Regions from separate parts of the Agarivorans albus genome, predicted to be linked through region 2. Evidence: predicted binding sites of a transcription regulator. Region 2 holds the regulator's gene; each other region holds the start of a gene.
What was found. Region 2 encodes LexA, which represses DNA repair genes until DNA is damaged. Its sites were predicted from a motif close to TACTGTATNNNNATACAGTA; they were not measured.
Positions count from the first base shown of each region.

Region 1: a site for LexA is predicted at 2,485-2,504, ahead of K5620_RS11385 (YebG family protein). Genes of this name have one in related genera too.
Region 3: a site for LexA is predicted at 5,024-5,043, ahead of K5620_RS03605 (SOS response-associated peptidase family protein). Genes of this name have one in related genera too.
Region 4: a site for LexA is predicted at 2,290-2,309, ahead of imuA (translesion DNA synthesis-associated protein ImuA). Genes of this name have one in related genera too.

Region 1 is NZ_AP023032.1:2,473,812-2,481,663, reverse strand. It holds gene K5620_RS11400 (MlaD family protein) at 1-1,205, opposite strand, end outside; gene K5620_RS11395 (paraquat-inducible protein A) at 1,198-1,800, opposite strand; gene K5620_RS11390 (paraquat-inducible protein A) at 1,784-2,224, opposite strand; gene K5620_RS11385 (YebG family protein) at 2,518-2,778, shown strand; gene K5620_RS11380 (GAF domain-containing protein) at 2,783-3,262, shown strand; gene proQ (RNA chaperone ProQ) at 3,344-3,973, shown strand; gene prc (carboxy terminal-processing peptidase) at 4,000-6,012, shown strand; gene K5620_RS11365 (exoribonuclease II) at 6,080-7,852, opposite strand, start outside.
Region 2 is NZ_AP023032.1:391,941-399,792, reverse strand. It holds gene K5620_RS01860 (COX15/CtaA family protein) at 1-362, opposite strand, end outside; gene K5620_RS01855 (hypothetical protein) at 379-882, opposite strand; gene K5620_RS01850 (SURF1 family protein) at 879-1,607, opposite strand; gene K5620_RS01845 (DUF2909 family protein) at 1,600-1,803, shown strand; gene K5620_RS01840 (cytochrome c oxidase subunit 3) at 1,800-2,675, opposite strand; gene K5620_RS01835 (cytochrome c oxidase assembly protein) at 2,659-3,237, opposite strand; gene ctaD (cytochrome c oxidase subunit I) at 3,239-4,831, opposite strand; gene coxB (cytochrome c oxidase subunit II) at 4,843-5,949, opposite strand; gene lexA (transcriptional repressor LexA) at 6,241-6,888, opposite strand; gene K5620_RS01815 (hypothetical protein) at 7,183-7,596, opposite strand.
Region 3 is NZ_AP023032.1:743,422-751,273, reverse strand. It holds gene K5620_RS03635 (hypothetical protein) at 1-88, shown strand, start outside; gene K5620_RS03630 (putative 4-hydroxy-4-methyl-2-oxoglutarate aldolase) at 85-582, opposite strand; gene K5620_RS03625 (DUF3293 domain-containing protein) at 533-1,000, opposite strand; gene arcA (two-component system response regulator ArcA) at 1,345-2,055, shown strand; gene pykF (pyruvate kinase PykF) at 2,306-3,718, shown strand; gene K5620_RS03610 (gamma-glutamylcyclotransferase family protein) at 3,777-4,370, opposite strand; gene K5620_RS03605 (SOS response-associated peptidase family protein) at 4,413-4,979, opposite strand; gene K5620_RS03600 (methylglyoxal synthase) at 5,093-5,548, shown strand; gene K5620_RS03595 (super-infection exclusion protein B) at 5,550-6,188, opposite strand; gene dusA (tRNA dihydrouridine(20/20a) synthase DusA) at 6,303-7,295, opposite strand; gene K5620_RS03585 (hypothetical protein) at 7,484-7,852, opposite strand, start outside.
Region 4 is NZ_AP023032.1:2,613,326-2,621,177, reverse strand. It holds gene K5620_RS11990 (error-prone DNA polymerase) at 1-203, opposite strand, end outside; gene K5620_RS11985 (Y-family DNA polymerase) at 203-1,585, opposite strand; gene imuA (translesion DNA synthesis-associated protein ImuA) at 1,613-2,239, opposite strand; gene fbp (class 1 fructose-bisphosphatase) at 2,461-3,471, shown strand; gene K5620_RS11970 (DUF1853 family protein) at 3,474-4,283, opposite strand; gene K5620_RS11965 (DUF2517 family protein) at 4,420-4,623, shown strand; gene K5620_RS11960 (Nif3-like dinuclear metal center hexameric protein) at 4,690-5,442, shown strand; gene K5620_RS11955 (bacterioferritin-associated ferredoxin) at 5,514-5,705, shown strand; gene K5620_RS11950 (hypothetical protein) at 5,726-7,078, opposite strand; gene purT (formate-dependent phosphoribosylglycinamide formyltransferase) at 7,081-7,852, opposite strand, start outside.

The DNA of each region.
Region 1 (7,852 bases), 2.1 Mb from region 2:
GGGCTGTTAACTGCTAAACCCTTAACATTGTTAGTGGTAAAGCTGATGGACTTGCTTCCAACGGGAGGCTTTGGTGATGTGGTAAGGGTAAACTCAGTTTGAAGCTCACCTTGCTCTGCAATCACTTCGATTTGTTTTGCACCAACTAGCGCACCAAGATTTTTAACTCCGTTTAATCCTATTTCAGGCTTTATCAGGACTAATTGGGTTGTATCGTTAAACAGATCTTCATACTTAGGCTCGACCAAGGCTTTTGCTAAAAAATGGTCGTGGCTTCCGGTATTTTGAATATCATTGATAAACCCTATTACCGCACCGCGATAAATTAGCTTGCTGCGGTTTGCTGCAAGGCCATGTTGCTGCTGCATGGTAATTTGAATAGCTTTACCACGTTGAGAGTCTTTAAGATTGTCATAGAGGGTAAAGTTTTGTCCTTTATCTGCAATAGCAGATTGAACGGGGCTATCAAAACTGACGCCACCGGAAATCACGCTGGCTAGGCTTTCACTAGAGATTTGCATCCCATCGAGAGAGATATCAGCCTCAAAACCGCTTACATTCCAAAACCGAGTATCAATTTTCACTAAATGAGAGAATTGCGGTTTGATTTGAATATCAAATTCTACATGGTGTTGATCATTTAATTGATAACGTTGTACCTCTCCTACTTTTATTTTTTTGAAGTAAACAGGGGAGCCAATATTTAGAGAGCCTAAATCGTTTGATGTAAGGCGTACATTTAAACCGTTACCCCTAATAATATTAGGAGGTTCATTAAGTGCAACGAAGTCGTCGCTAAATTTACCTTTGCCGGGGTTTAGTTCAATGTAGTTACCAGATACTAGCGCGTCTAAACCGCTAATCTCTGTAATCGACGCTTTGGGCGTTACTAGCCAGAATTGGCTATCTTCTTTTAGTAACTGCTCTGCTTCTCGTTTAACTTCTGCAACTACAATTACGCCTTCTAAATTAGGTGCAAGTTCTACCGTTTTCACTACGCCAATATCTAGACCTTGGTAAAACAACTGAGTTTGCCCAGCGGTAATACCTTTTGCGCTATCAAACACAATGTTGATTTTCACACCTGCTTCAGACCAAGCTTTGAATAGTAGCCAAGCGCCTAACAGCACAGCCAAAATGGGCAACAGCCAAATAGGGGAGATTACCTTCTCTTTTTTAAGTTCCGGTTTACTAGCGTTATTCAAGTTGTTTATCCCAAATTAGTCTTGTATCAAAAGATTTTGCTGCGAACAGTGTTAACAATACTACTGCGCCAAATGCGGTGGCGCCGGGTCCTGCTTCCACGCCTACTAAATTATTTCGTTCAAATACTGCAATCATGATAGACAGAACAAAAAGGTCGAGCATTGACCACTTACCAATAATGTCAATTATTCTATAGATAACAATCCGTTGTCGATTGTTCAGATTCAAATTAAATTGCAGGCTCAATAAGATAACAACCAGGCCGACAAGTTTCATTACAGGCACCACAATACTGGCGACAAATACCACTATGGCAATACCTACCATATCGTCTTTAATTAAGCTGATCACGCCAGACATAATGGTTTCGTATTGGGGGGCACCGCGTGTACTTAAAACGGTTATTGGCATTAAGTTAGCTGGGAACAGTCCTACAGTAGCGGCAATGATAAAAGCCCAACATTTTTGCATGCTTTGAGGGGTTCGTGAATGCACTCGCATATGGCAGCGCTGACAGTGGCTTTGTTCCTCGGGCATTGACAGTTTGCAGTGCCTGCATTGTTTTAAGCCTAGCTGTTTAGCGGATGTGTACATAACGCTCCCAGTATTCCGCTGGCTCTATACGTTGAATTAGGCGGGTAGAAAGTAGCAAGGTGATGCAGATACACCAAAGCCCATAGCCCAAATCGATATCTGCGTATTCTACTAGTTTAACCAAAGCTACCAAAAAACTAACGATGTAGACTTCAATCATACTCCAGTGAATAAGATCGTCTTGAAAATGCAGTGCTGTTGCCAAAAAGGGGGCTTTCCAGCCTTTGCTTAAAGACAAAGAGGTATAACAGATTAAGCTGAATAGCAGAATTGGTGCGATGAAACTAGCTAGCACCACGCTGAACCCTACCAAATAATAGCCGTTTTCGAGTAACAACACGGTGCCGCGTAGAATATTGGCTGAACTGGGGATCCCAAGGAATGTAAAGCTCAACAGCGGATAAGTGTTAGCAAGCGTAACCATAATCAAGCACGTTAACGCTAAGGCAAATTGGCTAGAGAAACGGGCTCTACGCCCCCGCGCAAGTGTGTGTTTGCAACGTGGACATATTAATACGTTTCCAGCCCTACAATGTGCTTGGGTGTCGACCAACAAATCGCAACTCGGGCAGATGGATAGCTTTGATAACTCAGAAGATTTCATACACTACATATTAGCTAAGTCAGGCTAACTATGCTGTAAAAATTTGTCACTAGTAGTTTAAAAGTGAATGGTGCATACTACCCTGTATATAAAAACAGTAAATGGAGGCAGCGGTGGCTGTAATTATTAAATATGTCGTCGAACGTAACGGTGTAGAGAAAATGACTTTTAGTTCAAAAAAAGAAGCCGACAATTACGACAAAATGTTAGACGTAGCTGATCAGCTTACATTAATGATAAAGCATGCAGAACCTAAGATGAACGAGCAACAAGCCGAGAATTTAGGCTTCTACCTTTCTTCTCAGCGAAATGCACTGCAACAAGTGCTTAAAGGTCAGGAGTTTGATGCATCGATGATAGAAGACGAGGAGTAATGCAGTGACAGATGTATCTTCTCGTTATTTGACACTAAGTAAGCAATTAGACGCTTTGTTAGATAAAGACTTACCTTATATTTCTAATCTGGCAAATTTTTCTGCCTTATTATGGCTCGAGTTAGAAGATATTAACTGGGTAGGGTGTTATTTAGCCGATAAAGCCAAAAAACAGCTGTTCTTGGGGCCATTTCAAGGTAAACCTGCCTGTACTTCAATACAAGTTGGTAAAGGCGTATGTGGTTCGGCCTTTGCGCAGCAACAAACCTTCCGTGTAGAAAATGTGCATGAGTTTCCGGGGCATATCGCTTGTGATAGTGCTAGCGAATCAGAAATCGTAGTGCCTTTATACCTTAATGGTGAACTGTTTGGCGTAGTAGATATTGATAGTCCACGTCTTAATCGATTCGAGCCAAGTGACCAAATTGGCATCGAGTATTTAGTTAAGGTGTTGGAAAATAAACTAAGTGATGTGCATTTTTAATGGCTTTTCAATATACGCTCACTATAATAGCCGAAATCAGCCCTGTCGCTGTACCAGTAAAGATGTATAAGAAAGGTCATCATGGAACAAACTAACAAACTGAAAAATAGCAAAGAAGTCATTCAATATTTGGCGACACAATTCCCAAACTGTTTTTCTACAGAAGGTGAAGCCAAGCCGCTTAAAATTGGTATTTTTCAGGACTTAGCTGAACGTCTAAAAGAAGACGAGAAAGTAAGTAATACCGTACTACGTTCTGCTCTGCGTCAATATACGTCTAGCTGGCGTTACCTACATGGCGTAAAAGTTGGCTCTAAACGCGTTGATTTAGACGGAGTAGAGGGCGCAGAAATTGAACAAGAGCATGTAGAACATGCACAAAAGACCTTAAAAGAAAGCAAAGATAAAGCCTTTGCTAACAAAAAGGCTCAAGCTGAAAAAGCTGACAAAAACAAAGCTGCTGCACGTAAACCAAAAGCTGATTTCAAGCGTACTAGTAAACCTAAAACTAGCGACAGCAAACCAGCAGCAGAGAAGAAGCCGATTGAAAAAATCGACAGTAAAGATTTAGTTGCAGGGAAGGAAGTTCGTGTATTGGTTGGAAAAACACCAATGCCGGGTCAGATCTCAGAAGTAACAAAAGATGGCATTGCTGTTACACTTAAAAGCGGTATGTTAGTTAAAGTTAAAGCAGAACATATCGTTGCATAATTGATTTAGTAGTGAGATAGGTGCCTATGAAATATTTGAGCCGTCTGTGGCTATTTTTTTTAACGCTTAGTTACTCAACTCTGTTGTTGGCTCAAACGCCTACATTAGGACAAGATGCGCTACCCACTTTAAGCCAGCAAAGCCAACATGCTACAGCGGCAAAAAGAATTAGCGCTTTATATACCCGCTCTCACTACCGCAGTGTTCCTTTCGACGATGAATTATCAAGCGAAATCTTCGACAAGTTTATTCAGCAACTTGACTACAACCGTAGCTTGTTTTTGGAAGAAGACTTCTTACGCTTCGAACGTTATCGCTACAGCCTAGATCAAGACATACCAGCTGGCAGATTGGAACCGCTTTATTCCATGTTCGACCTGTCGCTTAAGCGTCGCTACCAACAATTAGTATACTCTTTACAAGTGCTCGACGAGCCAATGGATTTTACTAAAGACGAACAGTTTCAATTTAATCGCAGCGAAGCTGATTGGCCTAAAACACAAGCTGAGATTAAAGAACTGTGGCGCTTAAAAGTAAAATACGATGCGCTAAACTTAAAGTTAGCAGGCCGCGAACACGACAAAATTGTCGAAGTATTGGCCAAGCGCTATAACAGTGCGATTAAGCGTTTAGTGCAAACCGGCAGTGAAGATGTTTTCCAAACTGCAATGAACGCTTATTCTCGCGCCATCGAACCACATACTAGTTACCTCTCTCCCCGCACTGCAGAACGCTTCAAAATGGAAATGAATCTTTCATTAGAAGGCATTGGTGCAGTGCTGCAAGGTGAAGATGAGTACACCGTGATTCGAAGTTTGGTTCCTGGTGGACCTGCAGCGCTGAGCAACCAATTAGGTCCAGAAGACAAAATTGTTGGCGTTGCTCAAGGTGAAGATGAAATCGTTGACATTATTGGTTGGCGATTAGATGACGTAGTTGACCTAATTAAAGGTCCAAAAGGCACTACTGTTCGCCTTGAGATACTTGCATCAGGTGGCAAAGTAGATGGTAAAACTAAAATCGTTGATATCGTTCGCGACAAAGTTCGCCTAGAAGACCGCGCCGCGAAAAGCGAAGTAATAGAAATTGAAGGCAAGAAAGTAGGGGTGCTTAATGTTCCTAGTTTCTATGTAAATTTGAGTGAAGATGCCAGCAAAGAGTTACGTAAATTAGACGAAGAGAATATCAGTTCTTTGATTGTTGATTTACGTGGCAACGGCGGTGGAGCATTAACAGAAGCTACCGCATTAACCGGTTTATTCATTCCACAAGGTCCAGTTGTACAAGTGCGCGACCAGCTTGGTCGAATTACGGTAAACAACGATACTAGTAATTCAGTCACTTACAGTGGCCCAATGGTTATTCTAATCGACCGTTACAGCGCTTCAGCATCTGAAATTTTTGCCGCTGCCTTGCAAGATTATGGCAGAGCCATTGTTATTGGAGAGCAAAGTTACGGTAAAGGTACTGTGCAGCAGCACCGCGGTTTAGGTCGAATTTACGACTTGTACGAAAATGAACTTGGCCATGTGCAGTACACCATTGCTAAGTTTTACCGTATAAACGGTGGTAGTACTCAACATCGCGGCGTAATTCCTGATATCTCTTATCCTTCTGCCTTGTTGCCGGAAGAAACGGGAGAGAGCGTTGAAGATAATGCTTTGCCTTGGGATAAAATTAAAGCGGCTAACTATAAGTTGCTTGGCGATGTTAGCCCTTATATTGAAGCTTTAGATAAAAAGCATCAGGCTCGCATTGCAAATGATCCAGAGTTTCAATACATCATTAGTGATATAGCTGATTATCGTAAAGACAAAGATATGAAGTCGGTAAGTCTTAATGAAAAAGCGAGGATCTCTCAGCGCGATGAAAAAGAGCAGAAACAACTTGCTCGCTTAAATGAGCGTTTAGTTCGCCTTGAACTGGAACCTGTTAAAGACTTAGAAGACGCGCCAAAAGATATTGATTTGGATGATGCTTTTTTAACTGAAGCTGCAGAGATTGCGGTTGATTACTTAGAACTTCGTAATCCAAGCTAAACAAATTTAGTTGTCGATAAAAAAAGCCAGCTAATCGCTGGCTTTTTTGTATTGGTTTAAAGCCTAACTAACAGGGGGCTGCAACGATTGATTGTTGTAGCTTTTTCACTTCTACAATCTTTACAGAGATGGTATCACCCACGCAATACTGTTTGTCTTTAGTGGCTAAACGGCCCAACTCACTTTCGATGGTGAGTTCTTCATCTTTACCCGCAAGCTTGGTTTTTGGAACAAAAGCCGAGGCACCACTGTCAACTAGACGAATATTAAGGCCACCACGGTTTATATTGCTAATTTCTGCCAACAAACATGTATTTGGATCTTGTTCTGCAAAATACTCGCAATACAAGTAGTTGGCCATTTCTCGTTCAGCAAACTTTTGCTTCTTGCGATTATCACTTAGATGTTCGGATAGCTCTTCAGATAATGGTGAAGACGGTGTTTCGCCATTAATCACTGATTTAATAAGGCGATGATTTAATAGGTCGCTGTATTTTCGTATTGGAGAGGTCCAAGTTGCATACTTAGCTTCACCTAAACCAAAGTGAGGCAAACACTTTTCATTATAAACACCAAAATTAAAGTGGCGTTTTACCAACTGATCTAAACATTTATCGCCAGTCGCTGCGATGGTTCTTCTTAGTTGGCAGAAGTAATCGAGATCATTGAGCTTTTCTCGCTCAACCGGTAACTTAAACTTGGCCAGTAGCTCTACTAGTCCGTCTAGCTTCTCTTCTTTAAAACCAGAATGACATGCAAACACCCCAAAACCGAGTTTTTCATCTAGGAAGCGTCCGCCACAAATGTTGGCTGCCACCATTGCTTCTTCAATCATACGGTTTGCACTACGACGAGATTGGCGAAGAATATCAATAACCTGACCTTTATTATCTAAGACAAACTCGTAGTCTGCTTGATCGCCAAACACCGAGGTGTTCTCTGCGCGCCATTGATTACGTTGCTCACTAAACAAGTTAAGTTGTTGTAAAGCTTCAGCTAGCTCAGCGTTTGATTCGAGTTCAGTGGCTTTTTGCTCTATAAAGTCCGACACCTGATTGTAGTTTAGGCGATGTTTGGACTGAACAGTGGCTAAGTAAAACTCAGCATTTTCTTGTAACTCACCATCAAGTCCAATCAGCATTTCACATACCAAGGCTGGACGAACTTGGTCAGCGACTAGCGAACAATGTTCGTTAGCCAACTTACTTGGCATCATCGGCACAGTGCGTGCTGGTAAGTACAAAGTGAATGCTCGTTGTTTGGCAGCTTTTTCAAGTTTGCTTTCACTGTTAATGTAAGCACTCGGATCCGCTATAGCGACCTTTAGCTTCCAATGTTCTGCTTCGCGCGTGATTGAGACTGCATCATCCATATCTTTGGTATTTTCACCGTCGATAGTGAAAAACAACTCGTTGGTTAGATCACGACGCTCAACTTGTTGATCAATAATCGCCAGGTCTTCAGTGAGTTCAGGCTGGTCCCAAGCTAATTGGTGCTTTTTAGTAGTAGCTTTCCATCGGGCAAAGTTATCGTCACTTTCTGCGATAAACTCGAAGATCTCGGCTTGGAAGTGTTGTTCTTTAAGTGCGTGTTTAACCAGTCTAGCTAACACCCAATCACCTTGTTTGATTGAGAATCCACTATCTTTTATCACTTTTGCACTTAATAACTGGTTGATCAATGGATGGTCAACCTGCAGCTTAGTGCGTTTATCAACAAACTTTACACGGGCAACAAAGGTATCTAAAGCGGCTTCCACTAGTGTTTCTGGCTCTGCTGCTTCTTTACCGTTATTTTCGCGAATAGCAGCGCTAATCCGGTCGCCGTGAATTAGCTTTTT
Region 2 (7,852 bases):
AGTGTCACCGTGAGCATGCCTAATATGGCTTGAAAGCCAATAAGCAGCACCGAGGCTAGCGCCCAAAAGCGGTGTTGCTTTTGCCAAAATGCCAACGCAGCTAGTCCCACCACTAGCAAACCTAAGCCACCAGCAAAGTAGCGATGAATCATCTCATTCCAGGCTTTGTGCGCTTCTAGCGGCCGCTCAGGATAAGCACTAGCCGCGTGTTGAACATGCTCTTCACTCTGTGGAACCACTAACTGCCCATAACAGCCAGGCCAATCAGGGCAACCTAAACCGGCATCAGTTAAGCGGGTAAACGCGCCTAAACCAATGACAACAATGGCAAGTAAAATAGCGGCAATTAATCCCTTTTGCATATGCTGTCCTTAAACTCTATTGAAACCGCGAATTTTTAATCAGTCGCTTCAAATCGGTGATTAGCCCTTTGATCTGCTCATCACCTTGAGCTGGTTGGTAGCTCATTATCACCCAACCTGTTGGGTCTATCACTAACCACTGTTGATCGTAATCGGCCAGTTGCTGATTAGCTTGTCCCAACCTCATTTGCTCAAGGCCATCGTTTATTTGATTGAGCTGTTCGCCGGAAATAAGCGCAACTTTTTGAGTTTGCTGTTTGGCGATGCCCAAAGCTAACCAAGCATTATTGAGTTTGCTAAGCTGTTGCAAACAAGCTTGCGAGCAGTCGCCATCAATAACCTGAGCAATCGACCACTTACCTATGGGATAGTTTTCCAGCTGTCTTGGCGGCTCTAACCATTCACCATGACTTAGTGCGCCCGGTTCATACCAACCCATTTTAAGTACCACCCAAGCCAAAATAAGCGGCACTAAAAATACCGAAGCAAGTAACAACATGGTTTTTTGGTGACTTCTCATAAACCTTCCTTGTTTCTATTTTGCACGCAAAAATAAACGGTTAAGCCAACGGCAACTAAGGCCATTAACAACCATTGCAGCGCATAACCTTGGTGTTTTTGCGGCGATATTGACACTAGCTGTTCAGAACTATGCTCAAGTTGGCTATCTAGCACAAAAGGCAATAATTCAAGATTCCAATAATCGGACAAAGCCGCAATATTGATTTGCTGAACCCGCAATCCCTGCGGAAACTCTTCTAACCAGTGCTGCTGATTAAGTACCACTGGCAAGCTTATTTCTCTTAATCGATAGCGCGAAGGTAGCTCTTGAGCACTTATGGCTTCTGGTAGCAAACGCCTATCTGTTCCAGCGGGCTGCCAAGCAAGACGCACTAGTACATTGCCTTGAGGGGTATCTGCTAAGGTATAGGCGTCGTACCCCACTACTCCTTCATTTACTTTATTGTCTAACCACAAAAACTTACCCGAACTTGCAATGTCACTTAGCGTAACTAATTGAAACGGCTGCACACCCGAAGCAAGGGCCTGTTCTAAGCTGGTTTCGAGCTGTGATTGCTGCTGGTATTGATCTAATAACTGCTGTTTTTGTTCACTGCGTTGCCATTGCCACAAGGAAAGCTTGACCATTAGCCCTATCAGCGCAACCATAAGCACAACAAACAGTATCAAGCGGTAAGAAACTGTTTTTTTATCAGCCTTTTGAGAGAGCTTAGTTATGGTCATAAAACTGCTAATTACCGCGTTAATCCTGTTTGTAGTGGTGAACATGCTGTTTGCTTTACGGGTAATGCTAAAGGGCGGAGAAAAACCAATGACCCATTACTTAGGTAAACGCTTAATCTTTAGCGTGTTGGTTATCCTATTGGTTTTACTCGCCATGGCCTTGGGCATCATTCAGCCCAACCCACGCCCTTACTAAAGCACATAGACAAAAATAAACAGACACAACCACACCACATCTACAAAGTGCCAATACCAACTCGATGCCATAAATGCAAAGTGACTCTTACCGGAGAAGTGGCCTTTTAGTACTCGCAAAAACATCACCGTAAGCATAATGGCGCCTAACGTAACGTGTAAGCCGTGAAAACCTGTGAGTAAGAAAAAGGTATTGCCATAAATACCTGAATCAAGGCGCAAGCCTAATTCCTGATATGCATGAATGTATTCTTCAATCTGGAAAAATAAGAAAGCAAAACCTAGCACCAAGGTAATGGCTAACCACGTTTTAAGTGGCCCACGTTTATCTTTTTCTAAACTCACATGAGCAAAGTGCAATGTCACTGACGAAATCACCAGTATTACGGTATTCAACAATGGCAAGCCAAACCAGCCCATCGCTTGGGTTGTTGTACCGCCGGGCGTTTCAACTAGCGGCCACATGGCAGTAAATTCTGGCCATAACACCGCGCCAGTCATTTCATTGTTACCTGCGCCCCCCAACCAAGGCACAGCAATCATTCTGGCGTAGAATAACGCTCCGAAAAATGCACCAAAGAACATTACCTCAGAGAAAATGAACCAACTCATGCCTTGGCGAAAAGAGCGGTCCATTTGGGCACTATATAAGCCATCCATACTCTCCTGGATAACATTGCCAAACCAACCAAACATCATGGTAACAATTACCACAAAGCCACATGACAATATCCAAAGGCCGTAGCTTTGTTCACTGCCCATTTGTTGAACAGAAAAACCAGCGCCCATGGCGATTAGGAATAAACCCACCGCGCCAACAATTGGCCATATACTTTGCGCAGGAACGTAATACTTCTCATAAGGCTGCGTCATTGCTCACCTCTCCATCGGCACTTACTTGTGCAGTTTCAGATTCAATCGGCTCGCCCTCTACGGCAAATAAGGTGTAAGCCAAAGTTAAGGTATTTATATCTTTAGGTAACTCAGGATCTACATAGAAAAACAATGGCATGTCTTGTTGCTGACCCGGAGCTAGGGTTTGCTGCTCAAAACAAAAACAGCTGACTTTTTTTAGATGATTGGCCGCCAAACCAGGGCTAACCGAAGGAACCGCCTGCACCGTGCCACGTTTGGGAGTAAGGTTACTAGCACTAAAATCAACCTGTAGTGTCTCACCTGGATGGACTTTTACTTGGTTAACCTTAGGGCCAAACTTCCAATTAAGCCCTTGCGGTACATAGCTAATAAACTCCACGGTTACGGTGCGCTGTTGGTCGGTAACAGGGCTTATTTCACTGGCTTCTGTAGCTGTTTTGCCGTTAATGCCGGTAACCTGACAAAATACGTCATACAGCGGCACTAAGGCGTAACCAAAGCCGAACATAGCCACTACTACAAGCAGCAGCTTTGTGACTAAACGGCCATGGCCAAGCATATTATTTAATCTCCGGCGGTGTAGAGAAACTGTGGTAAGGCGCTGGCGATGGCAATGCATCCCATTCTAAGCCCTCTGCGCCTTCCCAAGGTTTAGCCGGCGCAGGTTCACCGCTTCGAATACACTTAATCACCATGTACAAGAAGATGAATTGCGACAAACCAAAGGCAAAGCCACCAATACTCACAATGGCGTTAACATCGGCAAACTGCAGCGCATAGTCAGGAATACGCCGTGGCATGCCACCTAAGCCTAAGAAGTGCATAGGGAAGAACAACACATTTACCGAGATAAGCGAACACCAGAAATGTAGCCGGCCCAGGCCTTCGTCGTACATATTACCGGTCCACTTAGGTAGCCAATAATAAGCAGCGGCCATAATCGAGAATACCGCGCCTGTTACTAGTACATAATGGAAGTGTGCCACCACAAAATAGGTATCGTGATATTGGAAATCCACCGGCGTAATCGCCAACATCAATCCCGAGAAACCACCAATGGTGAACAGCACAATAAAGGCCAGTGCGAATAACATCGGCGTTTCAAAGGTCATTGAGCCGCGCCACATGGTGGCTACCCAGTTAAATACCTTCACCCCAGTAGGCACCGAGATCAGCATGGTGCAAAACATGAAGAACAACTCAGCCGCAACCGGCATACCAGTAGTAAACATATGGTGCGCCCACACAATGAAGCTTAAACCAGCAATAGATGCAGTGGCGTAAACCATCGAGGCATAACCAAATAACCTTTTACGAGAGAAGGCTGGAACAATCGCCGAGATAATGCCGAATGACGGCAAAATCATAATGTAAACTTCAGGGTGGCCAAAGAACCAGAATATGTGCTGGAACAATACGGGGTCTCCCCCACCAGCAGCATCAAAAAACGACGTACCAAAATACTTATCTGTAAGCACCATGGTCACTGCACCCGCTAATACCGGCATCACAGCAATCAGCAAAAATGCAGTGATAAACCAAGTCCATACAAACAGCGGTAACTTCATGTAAGTCATGCCGGGTGCACGTAAGTTCATAATGGTAACAATCACATTGATCGCCCCCATAATCGAACTAATCCCCATAATATGCACCGAGAACACAAACAAAGCGGTACTGTCTGGGCTGTAGTTAGTAGAAAGCGGCGCGTAGAAAGTCCAACCAAAGTTAGGGCCACCACCTTCCATAAACAACGAGGCTAACAGCATGGTGAAAGCAAAAGGTAAAATCCAAAAGCTCCAGTTATTCATGCGTGGCAAGGCCATATCTGGCGCCCCAATCATCATCGGAATCAGCCAGTTAGCCAAACCGGTAAAGGCCGGCATTACTGCACCAAACACCATGATTAAGCCGTGCATGGTGGTCATTTGATTGAAAAAGTTAGGTTCTACTAACTGTAAACCTGGTTGGAACAGCTCGGCGCGAATCACCATCGCCATCGCGCCACCGGTAATAAACATGGCAAAACTAAACCACAAATACATTGAACCAATGTCTTTGTGGTTAGTGGTTAATACCCAACGCATTAAACCGCGCGGGGCACCGTGATGGTGCTCATCATGGTCAGCATGAACGTCACTAATCGTGCTCATTATCTCTCTCCCTACTGCGCTGCGTTTTGCACGGCCACAACATCCTTGGCCTGCACTAAATCACCGGTATCATTACCCCAAGCGTTACGCTCGTAAGTAATTACGGCAGCCAGCTCTTTTAAACCTAGCTGTTTACCAAAGGCTTGCATCGCAGTGCCCGGTACACCATTCACAACTACTTCAATATGTTTGCCCACATCACCAATAGCGATTGGACTGTCTTTCAAACCAGGGAACACACCTGGTAAGCCTTCACCGTTAACTTGATGGCAAGCCGCACAGCTTTTGTCGTAGACTTTTTTGCCCAGCGACATCAGTTCGTCTTGCTCCATAGTCATAGCAACCAGCTCTAACTCTTGAGCTTGCTTGGCTTGATAAGCGGCTTCTTCCTCGGCTAACCAAACATCATAATCGGCCTGCGTTTTAGCGATAACCACAATCGGCATAAAGCCGTGGTCTTTACCACATAACTCAGCACACTGGCCGCGGTATATGCCGGGTTTATCAATGATGGTCCAAGCCTCATTAATAAAACCTGGGTTGGCGTCTTTTTTAACTGCAAAATCCGGTACCCACCAGGAGTGGATAACATCTTCCGAAGTCATCAAAAAGCGTACTTTTTTATCGATGGGCAATACCAGCGGACGGTCTACTTCAAGCAAGTAGTTTTTGCGTTTTTCCAGCTTGCCGTTAACTTCATCCATATCAGATGCCAGCACACTGTAGAATTCCAGTTCACGGTCAAAGTATTTGTAATGCCACTTCCACTGGGAACCTGTTACTTGAATCGTGATATCGGCATCGGAAGGATCTTCCATGGCCAGCAGGGTTTTAGTGGCAGGAATCGCCATCCCTATCAATATAATGAAAGGAACGATGGTCCAAATAATTTCTACTTTGGTACTTTCATGAAATTGAGCCGGCTTGGCCCCTTTAGATTTGCGATGATGAAAAATAGCCCAGAACATGGCGCCAAACACCAGCACCCCAATAGCACAACAAATATAAAAAATTGTCATGTGCAGGCCATAAACCTGCTCACTAATGGCGGTAACACCCGGACGTAAGTTGAATGACATTTCTTGCGCAAATACTTGCGACGAAAAGAATGTCAGCATTATTAGCTGAATCCATCGGCCCACAGCGCTCTCCTTTGCTAGTAGCCAACGACAACAACTCTCCAAACTAGGAAAGTAGCTGCAGAAAAAGGGAAATCCCCCACCCCAAAAGTAGTAGACAGCAACAGCTAAATACAAGCTACTGCTTATAAATTAACCCCTAAGTTAAAGAAATGTAAATATATTGTTGAGATTTTTATGGATAAACACAAAAGATGTGATGCTAACGACAAAAGCCCAAATCGGGCTGATTTGGGCTTAAAAAGGGCGGAACTTATTGCTATATAGGGCTTACATCCAATCGGCAGTGCGAATAATACCTACCGCCAAGCCTTCGATTTCGATGCTTTGATATTCTAAATCAACTTCAATAGTTGAGAGCTCTTCATTCTCTGGGTGCAAGTAAACCATTTTACCGTCGCGCTCAAAACGCTTAACTGTAACATCGTCTTCTAAACGTGCCACCACTACTTGTCCATTATGAACATCATTGGTTTTGTGCACTGCTAACAAGTCACCATCCATAATGCCGATGTCTTTCATACTCATTCCCTGCACCCGCAGTAAATAATCAGCATGAGGATTAAACAAGTTAGCATCTACCGCATAGTGCGATTCTACATGCTCCTGCGCCAAAATAGGCTCGCCGGCAGCCACTTGGCCAATTAAAGGTAAACCGGGTTCTAAGTCTTCGGCTACTGGCTCATTAGCGCTGGCTGGCAAATACTCTTCACTAATGCGAATACCACGCGAAGCACCAGGGATCATCTCAATAGCCCCTTTCTTAGCAAGTGCTCTTAGGTGCTCTTCTGCCGCATTAGCGGAACGAAAGCCTAATTCTTTAGCGATCTCTGCACGGGTTGGCGGCATACCCGTTTCGGAAATATGACGACGAATTAATTCAAATACTTCTGTTTGACGGGGTGTTAAGGGCTTCATAGTCTACCTGTAAGTTTATACAGCACACTGTTAGTATATACAGCATGAGCAATGAAGCAAGGATTTATCTAAATCAGTGACTTATTGTAGGTTTCAGTTTCTTTGGAATTCTTTTCGCTACTTTAAAACTACACCCCATATTTAGGGACGTACTTCACAAATAGATAGAAGTTAGGGTAAAAGAAGGATACAAAGAGTCTAACTCACTTTTGGACAAAAGCGTGTTTGGGTGATGACTTATTCAATGGTGTTTCGGATTAGCGAAAGTATGGAACAGTTGGTGTTAACGCCTTGTTATGAATCTCGTACAGCTAGCTTTGAACGTTTCATGTACTTTGTCAGAGTGTTCAATGTATCGTGTATTTCAGCAACACAATAATTGTATTTTAGAACTTCAAGTGTTCCAGCTTCAGGAGCTGGAAGTAAGGAACGACCACCATCAACAGCGACTAAGATCAACCTATCGATAAAAGAGCCGTCATAATACAAATCACACCAATAACCTCGAGCTTTAGTATCTGCATGACAATTCGCCCAAGGCTCAACAAAATTGCTATTTTGTAAACCATCTTCGAGATAGTTCATTCTAAACCTAAGGCGTGGGTCTTCAGTTAGGAAATATTCACTTGACCAATCCGTAGATATTCCTTTCCAGTCAACTTTCGCATCTGTTGTAGTTATAAAATCAAGTACCTCTTCAAAAGTCATGTCACGTACAGCTTTTCTGTCTGGTACAAAGTATTGAGCAACCGAAGGACTAGCGAGGAATAGCGATGATAAAAGACCAAGTAGGAACGCTACTGGCTCAATCTCTTTACCCGCAATCCAAAAATACCCCAGCTAATAATGCGAAACCAAAAAACACGCCTCCCAAAACCCTGAGTGGATGCGTGTACCTCTTTATCCAAAGATAAATTGAAACAATTACTTTATCCATTTCCACCTGATTCATAACGCCCAAATA
Region 3 (7,852 bases), 350 kb from region 2:
TGATGTGAAAGCCGTTTATCAAGTTGAGGCTCAACAAGATAAAGAGACGCAACAACAAGTGCAGTTTGGTTTAGGCTATCGCTTTTAAGCAAACCCTTCCGGCAACTGCAACGCTTGATCACTCACTAAAATTCCATTTTCATCAGCATATAAGTACATACCCGGCTGAATAGTTTGGCCAGCAAAACTTACTGACCCGGCTGTTTCCCCCAAGCCCTTACGCTCTGTTTTCATTGGGCAAGCTGCTAATGCCCTAACCCCCAATTCCATAGTGTTAATGGCAGCTACATCTCTAACAGCACCAAAAATTACCACGCCCGCCCAGCCCTGTATGTAAGCAGAGTCTGCAATGAGATCTCCCATTAAGGCTCTTTGGGTACTTCCTCCGCCATCAACAACCAATACCCTCCCCTCACCAGGGCTGGCCAATAACTCTTTTACTCGGCTGTTATCTTGCCAACATTTAGCGGTTTCCACTTGGCCATGAAACAGCTTTTTAGCTCCATAAATCTGGAAAACGGGCTCGAGTAATTTAACTTGAGTTGGATATAGGTCGCACAGTTCCGGTAGTAGATCTTGCATAGTGATAGTCCTCTATCATCTTGTTGTAAGCCCAAGGGTTATTAAACCAGCGGGGCGGTATTTCTCCGAGGCTAGAATGGGCGCTCGCTAAACGCTTAGTGTCGTAAAGGTAACATTCGTTATCTAACCAATAAAAGGCCTTTTGTCTGAAAGCCTTTGCAATATGTTGAGCATCAATTAACGAGCAGTCAACAATTGCACTATATTCGTAATGATTTAGATCCCTTGAGCCAGCAAATACCCAAAAGTGACGAAACTGATGACGCTGCAAAAATGAAATAAAATGACAGTCAAGCCAGTGATTAAATCGTCGAGTTCGCGTCACACCATCAGGATTACTCGCGGTGATAACAGCAAGTTCTTGATATTTAAAGTCGGTATTTGCCAGAAAAATGGTGTTTTGATACAAATTAAACATGTAGTTTATTTTCAGTATTGATTAGTAAAATTCGCTTTATTCGCAATTTTCGATTGATTTGAATCAAAAGCACCGCAGAAAACGTAAGCTTTTTTCAGACTCAAGTTGTTATATCACTGTTAAGCCCATAGAATATGTTTACTGCTTGTAACGAACAATGCATGTGGAAGGTCTCGTACGCTGATTTATCACGCGTTTTAGACAAACTATTTGTCTATTTTTTTGCCATTCAACGAGTTTTAACACAAACTCAACATGGATGAATAAGTAGCCATTGCCTCACCTTCTATATAGCGCTACCTGTTCACAAGCCAACTTTATTCTAAACAGCATTGGGGAAGACCATGACACCAAATATTCTAATTGTCGAGGACGAACTGGTCACTCGTAATACGCTAAAAAGCACTTTTGAAGCCGAAGGTTACAATGTGTTCGAAGCGATTGACGGCAATGAAATGAACAGCGTATTAGAAGCGCATTCTGTTCACTTAATTATCATGGACATTAACCTTCCTGGTAAGAATGGTCTGTTATTAGCGCGTGAGTTGCGCGACCGTGAGCAAATTGCATTAATGTTCCTAACCGGACGCGACAACGAAGTAGATAAGATCCTTGGCTTGGAAATTGGTGCCGATGACTACATCACCAAACCATTTAACCCACGTGAATTAACTATTCGAGCTCGCAACCTACTTAACCGTACCGTAAATGGTCAAGTAGCTAGTGAAGATAAAGGCACGGTTGAAGAATACCGCTTCAACGGTTGGACCTTAGACATTAATAGTCGCTCATTAGTTAGTCCAAACCAAGAGACTTACAAACTGCCACGTAGTGAGTTTCGCGCTATGCTGCACTTTGTTGAGAACCCGGGACAAATTCAAACCCGCGCAGACTTATTAAAGAAAATGACTGGTCGCGAGCTTAAACCACACGATCGTACAGTTGATGTGACAATTCGCCGCATCAGAAAACACTTTGAGTCGATCCCGGAAACACCAGAAATTATCGCCACCATCCACGGTGAAGGTTATCGTTTCTGTGGTGAAATTGAATAAGCGATAAAATCGCATCAAAACCTCGCAGTTTGGCGAGGTTTTTTTATACTTGCTAGATGCTCAAATAATGAGCAAAACAGCGAGCTTTTACAAAATTGCACAATTAACAAGCCACATTTGTGAATTATAAATCGACATTATTTTGATCGACATTCGGATTTGTAGTTATTTTTCTACATATCCTTTTGTGATCAATCTTGTATAATGTGCGCAGATTTTTTACTAGCATCCTTAACGGAGAGTCACTTCAATGAAGAAAACCAAAATAGTTTGTACCATTGGTCCAAAAACTGAATCGGTAGAAATGCTAACTAAGTTAGTTGAGTCAGGCATGAACGTAATGCGCCTTAACTTCTCTCACGGCGACTTTGCTGAGCACGGCACTCGCATCAACAACCTACGTGAAGTTGTTAAGAACACTGGCAAATCTGCTGCTGTTTTATTGGATACCAAAGGTCCAGAAATCCGCACTATTAAACTAGCTGGCGGCGAAGACGTTAGCCTAGTTGCTGGTCAAGAGTTCACTTTCACTACAGACCAAACTGTAATCGGCGATGCAACTCGCGTAGCGGTAACTTACCCTGGTTTTGCTGCTGACTTGAAAGTAGGCAACATCATCCTAGTAGATGACGGCCTAATTGAAATGGAAGTTATCGCAGTATCTGATGACGAAGTTAAGTGTACTGTTCTTAACAACGGTGACTTAGGCGAAAACAAAGGTGTTAACCTTCCTGGCGTTATCGTTCAACTTCCTGCTCTTTCTGCTAAAGATAAAGGCGACTTAATCTTTGGTTGTGAGCAAGGTGTTGATTTCATCGCAGCATCATTCATTCGTAAGAAAGAAGACGTACTAGAAATTCGTCAACTTCTTAAAGAGAATGGCGGCGAGAAGATCCAAATCATCTCTAAAATCGAAAACCAAGAAGGTGTAGATAACTTCGACGAAATTCTAGAAGTTTCTGACGGCATCATGGTTGCTCGTGGTGACTTAGGTGTTGAAATCCCAGTTGAAGAAGTAATCTTCGCTCAGAAGATGATGATTGAGAAGTGTAACCGTGCACGTAAGTTGGTTATCACTGCAACTCAAATGCTTGATTCAATGATCAAAAACCCACGTCCAACTCGTGCAGAAGCGGGCGACGTTGCTAACGCAATCCTAGACGGTACCGATGCAGTAATGCTTTCTGGTGAGTCTGCTAAAGGTAAATACCCTGTAGAAGCTGTATCTATTATGGCAACTATTTGTGGTCGTACTGACGCAGTAATGCCTTCTAACTTAGATCCAGCACGTGATAGCGGTAAACTACGCATCACTGAAGCGGTATGTAAAGGTGCTGTAGAAACTTCTGAGAAGCTAAGTGCTCCTCTTATTGTTGTTGCTACTGAAGGTGGTAAGTCTGCGAAATCTGTTCGTAAATACTTCCCACAAGCTAACATCTTAGCAATTACTACTAACACTAAAACTGCTGCTCAACTTTGCTTAACTAAAGGTGTTATTCCTCACGTTGTTGAAAGCATTGAAAGCACTGACTCTTTCTACGCGCTTGGTAAAGATTTAGCGATGGAATCAGGCCTTGCAAACAAAGGCGACATCGTAGTGATGGTATCTGGTGCCTTAGTACCTTCTGGTACTACTAACACTTCTTCTGTACACGTACTGTAAACTACGTTTATAGAAGCTAAAAAAGGCGCCTTAGGCGCCTTTTTTTATGCCCAAATTCTTAGCTATGAGCGACCGGGTTGTAATCAGCCAAATGCGCCATATCATTTAGTATCGAATCAATTTGCTCTAAGGCTAGAGCATCCATATTAATGGCCCTTGGGTAAATAGGTTGATGACGGTCATCTAACCAGTGGCTTACCCAATAATTGGTCGAAAGCAAAAACTCACGCGCGTATTGCTCATTTACCGCCAAACACCCTCGCAAACACACATCTAAATAAGACTGTAAAATAGGGCTATTGCTCTGTGGATGCCAATACTCTTTAGCCACATAGGTATATATTTTAACCGCTGGCTTTGGCAGCGTATCTAAGAGATCAAGCTGTGAAACATCGAGTAATACTCTATCGTAATCTTCTTCGCGTTTATCCAGTTCAGGCAAGAAGCTTTCATCAAAAGGAATCAGCACCCCATTCACACTAGCATTATTATCGGGGGTAATTACAACAGCGGAACGGTCATCAGCGCTTTTCAAACCACTCCAATAACGTTGGTAGCCATGTAACCGCGCAGCATACGCATGTTCACCAGGAAAGGTACACTGTCTGCAATCTGCATCAATTAAACTGCCATAACCAAAAATGTAAATCATCAATCACTCCTAGAAACTTGATGCGACAAAATATACTTGCAACTAAAACAAGCTAATCTGTGGGCTATTGCTCGACACATGATAATGAAACTGCTCCGCCTTATATTTACAAGGATCCCCGGCCAACCAGCGCAAGCCTTGCTCAAGTTCAAACAACAAAGGCATGCGATGATGATATTGCTGTAAAGCGCTCGCTGCAGCTTGAGTAAGAACAACTAAGTGCTGTTTTCCCTCAGGAGCCTGCAAATACAAACCGCCCAGCAATAATACATTTTGATGCTCCAAACTAAACTCAAAACGTTCTTGATTACGCCATTCATGCCACGCTTTTACTGGCAGTAAACAACGCTGGGTTTTCCAGGCGTTTTGAAACATAGCTTTATTAGCAGCGCTTTCTACTCGAGCATTAATAACAAGTTGGGGATGTTGAGGGTGCTTTATTCCCCAGATAAAAGGCTTACAACGCAGGGTTTCCTGCTCAATAATCAAAGCTGGCAACGACTCGCTAGGGCGATACTGTTTGGTTTCGCCAAAATCTAGAAATAACGAATCCACACCTACGGCTTGTCGTATTTCATATTCACCGCCAATCATTACGCTACCGCACACGTTTTTGTTATCCCACCTTGATTATCTGCTGGCTGTTGCTAGCTAATAGTAAATACAAACAGTAACATAATCTGTAGTAAACGCTTTCAAACTAATCGTATTTAAGAGGTAACATGGATACAACCACCCGCACCATGAACGTTCGCAAACGTATTGCATTGGTAGCCCACGACCATAAAAAAACGGCGTTAATTAACTGGGCGAAAAATCATCGCGAAGATTTAATTAAACATCAACTATTTGGAACAGGCACCACCGGCACACTGTTGTCACAGCAAGGGTTTGAAGTAGAGGCCTTGTTAAGCGGTCCAATGGGTGGTGACCAACAATTAGGCGCAATGATTGCGGAAGGTAAAATAGACTTAATGATCTTCTTCTGGGATCCACTAGACGCGGTTCCGCATGACCCTGATGTAAAAGCGCTACTGCGTTTGGCTGCGGTATGGAATATACCAATGGCTACCAACCAAGCGACGGCTGAATTTATCTTGGCCAGCCGTCACTTTAATCAGGAGTTTTCGGTAGATGTCCCCGATTACGCGGGTTATCTAAAACAGCGTACTAGTTAAACTACGCTGCCGTTTGGCTTTCGGTATCACCGGCACGGATCCTAAATAGTTTCCCAGAGTGAGTACGATTTGCTTTGTAATCTGGCTGTAAAAAGCGAGGGCGAATTGATTTCAAATGTTCAATTTGCTCTTCGTTTAACTTACCAACCGGTAAGCCTAAAGCTTTGTAACTCAATAATGGCCGCGCCGCTAAATTTATCATCATGTCCACATTGCTTCGCTGCTCGTGAACATGTTGATCATTCATTGGCTTTAACACACCATTTTCCATTAAGTTTGCTACGGCAGGCTCTTTTAACGGCAGACTTAATACGCTGCGACGAGTAATAATAAACTCGCGTAAAATAGCACGCTCAGAATGATCCAAACACGAGATCATCGAAGCGAGTCGTTGTAATTCTCGACGATGCTGAACGGCTCCCGTAATACTGGTCATAATCAACAACAACCCGCGGCTAAGAAAATAAGCCAAGCCCGTTACACAACTAATAGTTAACACCATACTCAGTTGCGCGTTTAAGCCTGCTTCAGGTAACCACTGCTTGGGAATAACCAGTAACATGCCACTGGCGGTAAGCACCCACGCCATAAAAATGTCTAATATGCCCCAGCGGGCGATTAAACGTCCTAAAAATTCCATTGTTTTGCACTCCTGACAAAAAGCTGACTCTTCGCAGGTAGTGATAGCAAGGGCTGTGCCAGATAATAATAAGGCCGCATAAAGCGGCCTCAATTAAACAAGTAAGCAAGCTAACTAGGCTTCTTGATGCTCTGGAACTAAGTCCATTGCGGCTTGCATCACTTCAATGCCAGCACCTTTCTTATGCGCATTCTCGCTTAAATGCCTACGCCAAGCACGCGCTCCCACACAACCTTGGAACAACCCCAGCATGTGGCGGCTAATATGCTGTAAACGGCCGCCTTGTGCCAAATGGTTTTCAATATATGGCAGCATTAACTCAGCCACTTGATGGCGGCTTAATGCTGGCTGCGGATCGTCAAAGATCTGTTGATCCACATCCGCTAATAGGTAAGGGTTTTGATAAACCTCGCGGCCTAGCATAACGCCATCAAGATGCTTTAAGTGTTCTTGCACTTGTTCCAAGCTAGCAATTCCGCCATTTACGCTTATGGTTAGCTGCGGGTAATCAGCTTTTACTTGGTAAGCTCTTGGGTAATCTAACGGAGGAATATCTCGATTCTGCTTTGGACTAAGACCAGACAACCAAGCTTTACGCGCATGAATAATAAAGGTTTCGCAACCAGCTTCAGCCACCGGCTCAATAAAGTCTTTTAGAAACTGATAACTATCTTGCTCATCGATACCAATCCGTGTTTTTACCGTCACTGGAATCTTAACTTGTTGCTGCATTTTACTAACACATTCCGCCACCAGCTCAGGCTCGGCCATTAAACAAGCGCCAAAACGGCCATTTTGCACGCGATCTGATGGACAACCAACATTCAGGTTTACTTCGTCATATCCCAAATCTTCAGCGCGTTTTGCACATTCGGCTAATTCCTGCGGATTTGAGCCGCCCAGTTGTAAAGCTAGTGGATGCTCTTGCTCAGAGAAGCCTAAGTAATCCCCTTTGCCATGTAAAATCGCACCTGTTGTTACCATTTCAGTGTAAAGCAGAGTATTTTTGCTCATCAAACGGTGGAAGTAACGACAGTGACGGTCAGTCCAATCGAGCATAGGCGCAACAGAAAAGCGATGAGGTTGGTAAGGTGAAACTTGGGTCATGGGCTCAACATAATAATAAAAAGCTAAAAGATCAAAGCACTACGTTCGTAAGCCAAGCTTGTTTTAGCTAGCCGCTATCAAGTGCATCTAAATACCTGAGTTAACTTAACTCAGCCAGCAATTATACTACGGCTGAGTAGGTATTGCCCAATCTTGTCAGAGAATACTTTGCCTTAACTAAGCTTTACTTATTCGAGTAAAAATTGAAATTCGCCAGCTTTAACCCACTCGGCTAACCAGCTTGCACGGCCTACAAGTTTGCCTTCATAACGCTGCTCTCCATTAACTGAGTACACGCCACGTTTTGGCACGATACTAAAAGCCAGCTGCCAATTAGAATAGCCATTGATAGAGCTATCTTTTTGGGGCTCGGGGAGCCTTGCAAACTCACCAACAAACTCATACACCTCTGCTCCACTTCTATCAATAAACGAACCGCTTAAATCAGGCTGAATAATCAGTGATATAGTCCAGTTTTCAGCCGCCAACTGCTCAGCATTTGGGTAAACAAACACCCTACCATGTGCTTGTTTTCGCAACTCAAGTTCGCCATTAAA
Region 4 (7,852 bases), 2.2 Mb from region 2:
CTACCTACAATAAGCTTAATGGCCAATGGTTCGGCGGCTTGATGAGCTCGAACAACTCCACTTAATGAGCATTCATCAGTAATGGCAATGGCTTGATAGCCGTAACGATGGGCTTGCTCTACCATTTCTTCTGGGTGTGAAGCGCCGTATAAAAAACTAAAATTACTCTGGGCATTAAGCTCGGCGAAAAGTGTGTTATTCATTAGGCAAACCAGCCGTGCAGGTACCACTGTTTTTTTTCTTGGCATACCCAAGCCAGACCTTGATTGGGACTTTGCGCCATGTAGTAATCTCGGTTAATGCTTTGTTCATCCCACCACCCGCTAGCGATGCGTTCGGGCTCAGAGAGTAGGGTGTAATGTTCAATATTGATGGGTTTTAGCTGCGGCAGTAACCAGCAAGGGCGAGCAAACTGTTTAGGGTAATTAAGTGTCTCATGCCGAGACAAAGGCTGGTATTGGCTGGCGAATTCGGGGCGAAAATCTGCTTGGCAGCTTAAGCGGCTAATTGCTTGCTCGCCCAAACGCACACTTAATTGGTCAAACAGCAAGCTATCACCAATGGGTTGCTGTTGTTCAAACAAACCGGTGATTTGGTGACCAAGGGGATAAAGAGCTTGGCAATCTAGGCTAAACTCAATCACCGCAGCTGCTAGGCGAGTAGATTCTAACTTTAAGCGAAATAGTGCTAGCCAATCTTGGCTGGTTTGTAATAAACGAGCACTTTTTAAGATAATTTGTTCGCTGGGTTTATCTCTAAAATTTAAGTGCAGGACCAATATATTGCTGCAAAGCTGGTGTTGTCTTAACCACTGCTGAAAATGCTGGCAAGCCTGTTTCAGTGAAAACATTAAACCTTGAATTGTGTGGGTTTCGGCTAATAAAGGAAAACGTTGCTGGTAATGGGCTTGTGCTGTGATGAAGCGTAGTGGAGTCGTTAATCGCCCATTAGCTTGATCGAGTAACGCTAGGCTATCTTCGCCTAAACGTTTACGCAGCTCTGGCCGAGGTAAACCATTAAGCTGTTTAATGGTATATAAGCCCATCGCTTGTAAAGCCGTGATTTGGTGAGAGGGTAAGTCGCTAAAGTTCAGTGGTAAATCTGCTAGCTGAGTAATTCCCGATCCTGCTTGCTTAATATCTTGTGATCGAGCTAACCAGCGGGCAGCTATCGCGCTATGGGCATGGGCAATACGAAAGTTAAGCTGTTGTTGCTGGTAGTGTTGTACCAACTTAGACACATGCTGCTCTGGTTTAGGGTAAATGGTATGCATACCGGCACCACTTATATATAAGCCATTATCGGGGTGAGTGGCGACTTGAGCGCAATAGTGCAAAGCCTGTTGAGCTAAACCCATAAAGTAAGCATCGCAAGATAAATCGCTTTGTTGGTATAAGCAGAGCTGAGGTGCCAGCTGATAAGCCGTATTGAGTGAGCAGCCTAAATACACCCCCAAATTATGTGCAACTTGGTTTAACTGAATAATTTGTTTGTTGTGGTGTATTGCCAAGGCCTGCTGGCTAGGGTGCTCGCGTTGTAGTAGGTCCAACGCGAGCTGGGGAAAATCAAGGTAAATCCAATACATGTTGCACTTGCATAAAAGGCATCGGCATTAATTAAGTCGTGGAATGTGTTGCTCATAGAGCGGGGCGCCACCACGACGTTTTAGCAGATGGTAGTTAATGTGTTCTGGTGACTTGCTAGGGTGCAAGGCCATTCTTACGCTGGCGCTAGAGCTTTGCTGTTGTTGCTGTAGCGGTCTAAATAAATAACTTAAGCAATCTCCTTGTTCTGCTGCTAACTGCAAGCGGCGGCTGGCTTTTAAATCTAAGCCGTCTAACCAGCCTAATACTGCGCTACAAGAGCCACTTTTTAATGCTTGCTCAATGGTCCACAGGGCATCGCTACACTGCTCAGGTCGAATAACAATGACTTTACTAATATCTACGCCGTGTTGTTGTAGTGCAGGGGCATTAGGCATAAATGGTGGTGCAACCCAAATAATCCAGCGTGATTGTTGACTAAGCTTAGCTAGAGCAGGAAGCAATAATTGTAACTCGCCAATGCCATGTTTTTCGTACAGCACCTCGGTGATGCCGCCCTGTGGCCAACCATGGTTAGGTAGTTGTTGGTCGAGTTGTGCAAAGCCACTTGAATGAACGTCAAGATGACTGTGTTGCCATTGGCTGCCTTGCCATACCTTGTTGCTTTGTAGCAGTTGTTCAATTTGTTGTGCCATTGTTCGCTCCATGCTCTAAGTCAATGTCGAAGTTTAACTGTTTTTTTATACAGTGTATGAATATACAGTATTCTTTGTTTGGAGATTTTGCAAATGTTTTTTTTGCTTTATATGTATGACAATTAAACTGATGTGCTAGTAATTTTTCGTAAATACTTGCAAAATAACATTGAAGGCTGAAAAGGTTTTCATAGGAAGCGTGCTAATAAATAGGGATTAAAATGATAACTCTTGGTGAATACATAATAGAAAAACAACACCAGTTTCCCGATGCCACAGGGGAGCTTACTCAGCTATTAGGGGCTATTCGTTTAGCCGCTAAAGTAGTTAACCGTGAGATCAACAAAGCAGGGTTAGTTGATATTATCGGCGCTACTGGCGTAGAAAATGTGCAAGGAGAAGTGCAACAAAAATTAGATTTATATGCGAACGAGAAATTTAAAGCGGCGCTTGAAGCGCGTGGTGAGGTCTGTGGCGTAGCCTCTGAAGAAGAAGATGAGTTTGTTAGTTTTGACAGTGCTCGTTCTATCGACAGTAAATACGTTGTGCTAATGGATCCTTTAGATGGTTCCTCAAATATTGACGTAAATGTGTCGGTTGGGACCATTTTCTCAATTTATAAGCGTATCAGCCCTTGTGGTGCGCCAGCAGTATTAGAGGACTTTTTGCAACCGGGTCATCGCCAAGTTGCTGCAGGATATGTGGTATATGGTTCATCGACGATGCTGGTATATACCACAGGTCATGGGGTACATGGTTTTACCTGTGATCCATCGTTAGGCGTGTTTTACCTTTCTCATGAGAATATGACCATTCCTGATGACGGGGTAATTTACTCAATCAATGAAGGTAATTACCTTAAGTTTCCAACTGGGGTTAAGAAGTACTTAAAGTACTGCCAAGAAATTGAACCAGAAACCAATCGACCTTATACCTCGCGTTACATTGGATCTTTGGTGTCTGACTTTCACCGCAACTTGCTAAAAGGCGGAATTTACATCTACCCCTCAACGGCTTCTGCACCTAAAGGGAAGTTACGTTTATTGTATGAATGTAATCCGATGGCCTTTTTGATTGAGCAAGCAGGGGGCAAGGCCAGTGATGGCTTTACTCGTATTATGGATATTGAACCAGAAGAGCTGCATCAGCGGGTTCCCTTCTTCTGTGGCAGTAAACATATGGTTGAAACCGTTGAAGAGATGATGCGAGAGTATTCATCTGAAGAACAGTAAAACTAGCTCTTAATATTGTTTGCCCTGGTGAGCCAATCATCAGGGCAAACAAAGATACGCTTTTCCTGCTGCTTTGCTTGCTCTGGTAAGTAGAGTTGTACAGGGCCTCGTGAAACATCTACTACATTACCTGCTTTGCTTAGTGGATAAGTGTTAGGGCTAAGCCATTGCTGCTTAGCTAATATATACCACCCTTGAGCTTGCATTGCCTGCCATTGAGTTAGGCTATACCAATGCAAATTTTGTGGAGTGGGGTGGCTATCATTGCCTAATCTAAACAAATACCCGGGCAACACAATGCGCTGTTTAAAAGAGTAGTTAGCATAGTTTTTGGCTAATGCTTGGATCTGTGGGTGTTTACCTAAAGGGATTTGCTTGAGCAGTAATTTGCTGAGTTTATTGCTTAGTCTGTCTTGTTGATTGGGCCCCAAGTAATCAGAAGCGCAAGGTGAAGCATTACGTGCTAGGTAAAACTTCACCGCTAGCTCCCAGTGCTCTATTTGTTGCTGCTGATGGTTTACCAGCAAAAAATCGATAGCGCCTTGGGTTCGCCCATGTTGTTGCACAGCGACATTATCGGCGAGTAGCTGCCATTCTGGGTGTGCTTCAATTAAGCTCCGCCACAATTGCTCAAAATATAAACCTAAGCGAGAGTTAGCCTGTGGCTCAGCTATATGGGGTAAATGCTCCTTAAGCGTCCATTGCCACTGTTGCTGCCAGGTAGAGTCAACCATAAAAGGCAGGGCATGAGGCAGCAAAGCCGGCGCGTTTAAACACCAGTGCAGATCATTTTCCCATGCTTTTTTATTCACAAATGTTGCCCTTTTGTTATTAATTTACACTTATTTAAATATTTTGCTTTTTATTTCGACTGTTTTACCGGTTTTTGTAGTTTTATTACCAAATGTTAGCTACCATTTGGTGGTCTAACCAGTTGAGGTGTTCGAAATGAGTAAGCAATTTTCTACCAGCATTATCATCGTTCGTCGTATCGCACTATTTTTAGTGGGTTTGGTTTCTTTCCCTTTTGTTGCCCTTGCTGGCCTAAGAGCGCCTTTCTATAGCGCATTACACCGCCAGTGGATTAAGCGCAATGATCGTCCAAGTTGGATGCAGCAAGCTGACAAAATTAACCAGTTTGTTTTGTTCTAATCTATAAGGCTTGTTTAAAGCTGGGTCTGCTACTTACAATGTGCCAAACCATTGTGAGTTAATGTAATGAAAAATACCCGATTAGAAAACATATTAAACCAGCACTTAGAAAGCTTTAAGTTTAAAGACTACTGTCCCAATGGCTTACAAGTAGAAGGTCGTGCAGAGGTTAAGCGAGTTGTTACTGGTGTTACAGCTTGCCAAGCTTTAATTGACCAAGCCATTGAGCATAAAGCCGACGCTATCTTGGTTCATCACGGCTTCTTTTGGAAAAACGAAGCTGCAGTGGTTACCGGTATGAAGCGTCGTCGCCTGCAAGCGCTGTTAAACCACGATATTAACCTTTATGGCTACCACTTACCCTTAGATGTACATCCTGAGCTTGGTAATAACGCACAGCTCGCTAAGCGCCTTGGCATTACTTTGAAGCGCGGCTTGGAAGCGTGGGATCCGCGTAGCGTAGCCATGGTAGGTAAGTTAGAAGAGCCACTTTCCGGTGAAGAGTTTGCCAAACGTATCGAGCAGGTGCTGCAACGTAAACCTTTGCACATTGCTAATGGCCATAGTATTCAAAAAGTAGGTATTTGCACTGGTGGTGGTCAATCCTATCTTGGTTTGGCTGCTGAGCAGGGCTTAGATGCATTTATTAGCGGCGAAATCTCTGAAAACACCGTACATACTGCGCGTGAGATGGGCATTGATTACTTTGCCGCTGGCCACCACGCTACCGAACGTTACGGCGCGCAGGCACTAGGGGAGTGGCTGGCAGAAACTCATGACCTAGATGTTACCTTTATTGATGTAGATAATCCGGTATAAGCCTAAAAAGATATTGCGAATGATAATAGTTCGCAATATAATTGCTTTATTGTGATTGATGAGGTGAAGCAATGTTTGTATGTTTATGCCACGGCATTACTGATAAGCAAATTAAAGAAGCAGTACAACAGGGCTGTGAAAACTTAGCTGATGTACGCAAAAAGAATGGCGTTGCTTCTGAGTGTGGAAAATGTGCCAGAATGGCAAAAACCATCATTGATAAAGAATTATCTATTACACCTAAGTACTACGAAGTAGCCTAGTAAGCATTTGCTTAGGCTACTTAATCCGCTTCATCGCGGTGAATTAACAAATCAAATCCTTTATCCCGCCAATATTGAATAAGCTCAGGCTGCACGCCTAATATCGCTAACGACACCTGTTTCTCTAAACAGCGCTGCTTTATGGTTTGCCAATATCCACGATTGTCATTATTTACGTTGAGCAAAATCCACATATCCAAAGAAATCACTAGCACATCAATTAAGTCCAACACTGTGGGATTGTTTATTAGTTGAGCCACTAAGTTGGGTTGCCAAGCTAGTTGTACGTTTTGTTGTTTAATACGCACTAAGCTAGTTAGATTTTCCATGGGCAGCTCAGGGCTAAACACCAACATCATTTCTGAGTAATGATCGGCTATTTGCGTTAGCGTCAAATTACGGTGATTCAGCTCTTGCTTAAAGTGGTGCCAATATACTGCATTAACAGGGGCATTAAACTGTTCATCTTGTTCAATGCTTGTTGGCCAATCCCAGTAGCCAACTAAGCTGTTGTCTGTCGTTGCATGAATCAGATACTGGCTATGTTTAGTGGCATGACTAAGCTGATTTAACTTGTGGCGATATAAGCGGAAAAATTGACGGCTCAAGTAGCCTATTTGGGTTTTGAATTGCCCAACTGTGATCGACGTATATAGGTTTAAACCGTAATGCTTTGCCAGCAAAATTATGCTGTTTTTCAGTTTAGATTGCTCTTGAAAAACCAGTATTAAGCCAGGGCGGTGCAAGATAGCCGCAAGACGCTCTATGGTATCAATGATATGTGGATCATCATCGTATACTGCCAGCATCACTAAGTTAGCCTGTTGGAGTTGCTGAGCAATACCTTGCTGCTGCGGCTGCCAATATTCACAAAAGCTAAAACCTAACTCTTGCACTTGTTGCCGCAATGGTTCGGTAGGTCGAGGGTTATATAAGTAAACGAACTTATTGTTAGCCCATTGTTGGTACTGTTGGTTAATGCTGTCGCCCCAATGAGCAAACTGTTCATCTAACTCTTGCTGGCTATAGCAGTAGATAAAATCGGGTAAGTCAAATGACATTGCGGGCATTTCACCTATCAAAAATACCGAGATCTGCGATTGCTCTTCAAGTAAATCAGCAAGTAAAGCTAGCTGCTCACTGTTTAATTTGGCACAGTTTAAAACAATCGCGTCAAACTCATTGGATTGCTGAAGCTGCAGCTGTAATTCATCAACTTGTTGGACAGAAATGTGTTCAATGGGGGAGGTGTTACAAATAGGCGTTTGTTGAAACCACAATACTCGAAGTAATTTTGAAGAGGCAGGGGCTGAGCTTGGCGCTAATAGAAGCGCCAATTCTTCGTCATTTAAAGCAAATGACCCTGCCGTCATTACTAGTAAGTCACCTTAACATTTGCCGCAACTTGCTTGGCGTTATCTACGGCTTGCTCAATGCTGTCGCTACGATTTAAGGCTACCCCTAAACGGCGCTGACCATTAATGTCTGGTTTAGAGAACAAACGCAGCTGGCTATCGCTAGTATCTAAAGCTTCGGCCAAGCCACTAAAACGAATGTCTTGAGATTTGCCATCGCCCATGATCACTGCCGAAGCGCTAGCACCAAATTGGTGGATTTGTTTGATAGGCAAACCAAGAATGGCTTTAGCATGTAAAGCGAACTCAGATAAGTCTTGTGAAATTAGGGTTACCATGCCGGTATCATGCGGGCGTGGCGACACTTCGCTAAAGAACACCTCGTCGCCTTTAATAAATAGCTCGACGCCGAACAAACCATAACCACCCAGTTCGCTAACAATCTTACGAGCTACCTCTTGTGATTTCGCTAATGCAAGCTCTGACATCGCTTGTGGCTGCCATGATTCGCGGTAATCGCCATCTTGTTGGCGGTGACCAATTGGCGCACAAAAATGAATACCGTCAACGGCACTTACTGTAAGCAAGGTTATCTCGTAATCAAAATCCACAAAGCCTTCTACAATAATGCGACCCGCACCAGCCCGGCCACCTTCTTGCGAGTAATCCCACGCCGCGGTAACTTGGTTGCTATTACGTAAGGTTGATTGCCCTTTACCAGAAGAACTCATCACTGGTTTGAGTACACATGGTAAACCTACATTTGCTACGGCTTGTTGGCACTCTTCTAAG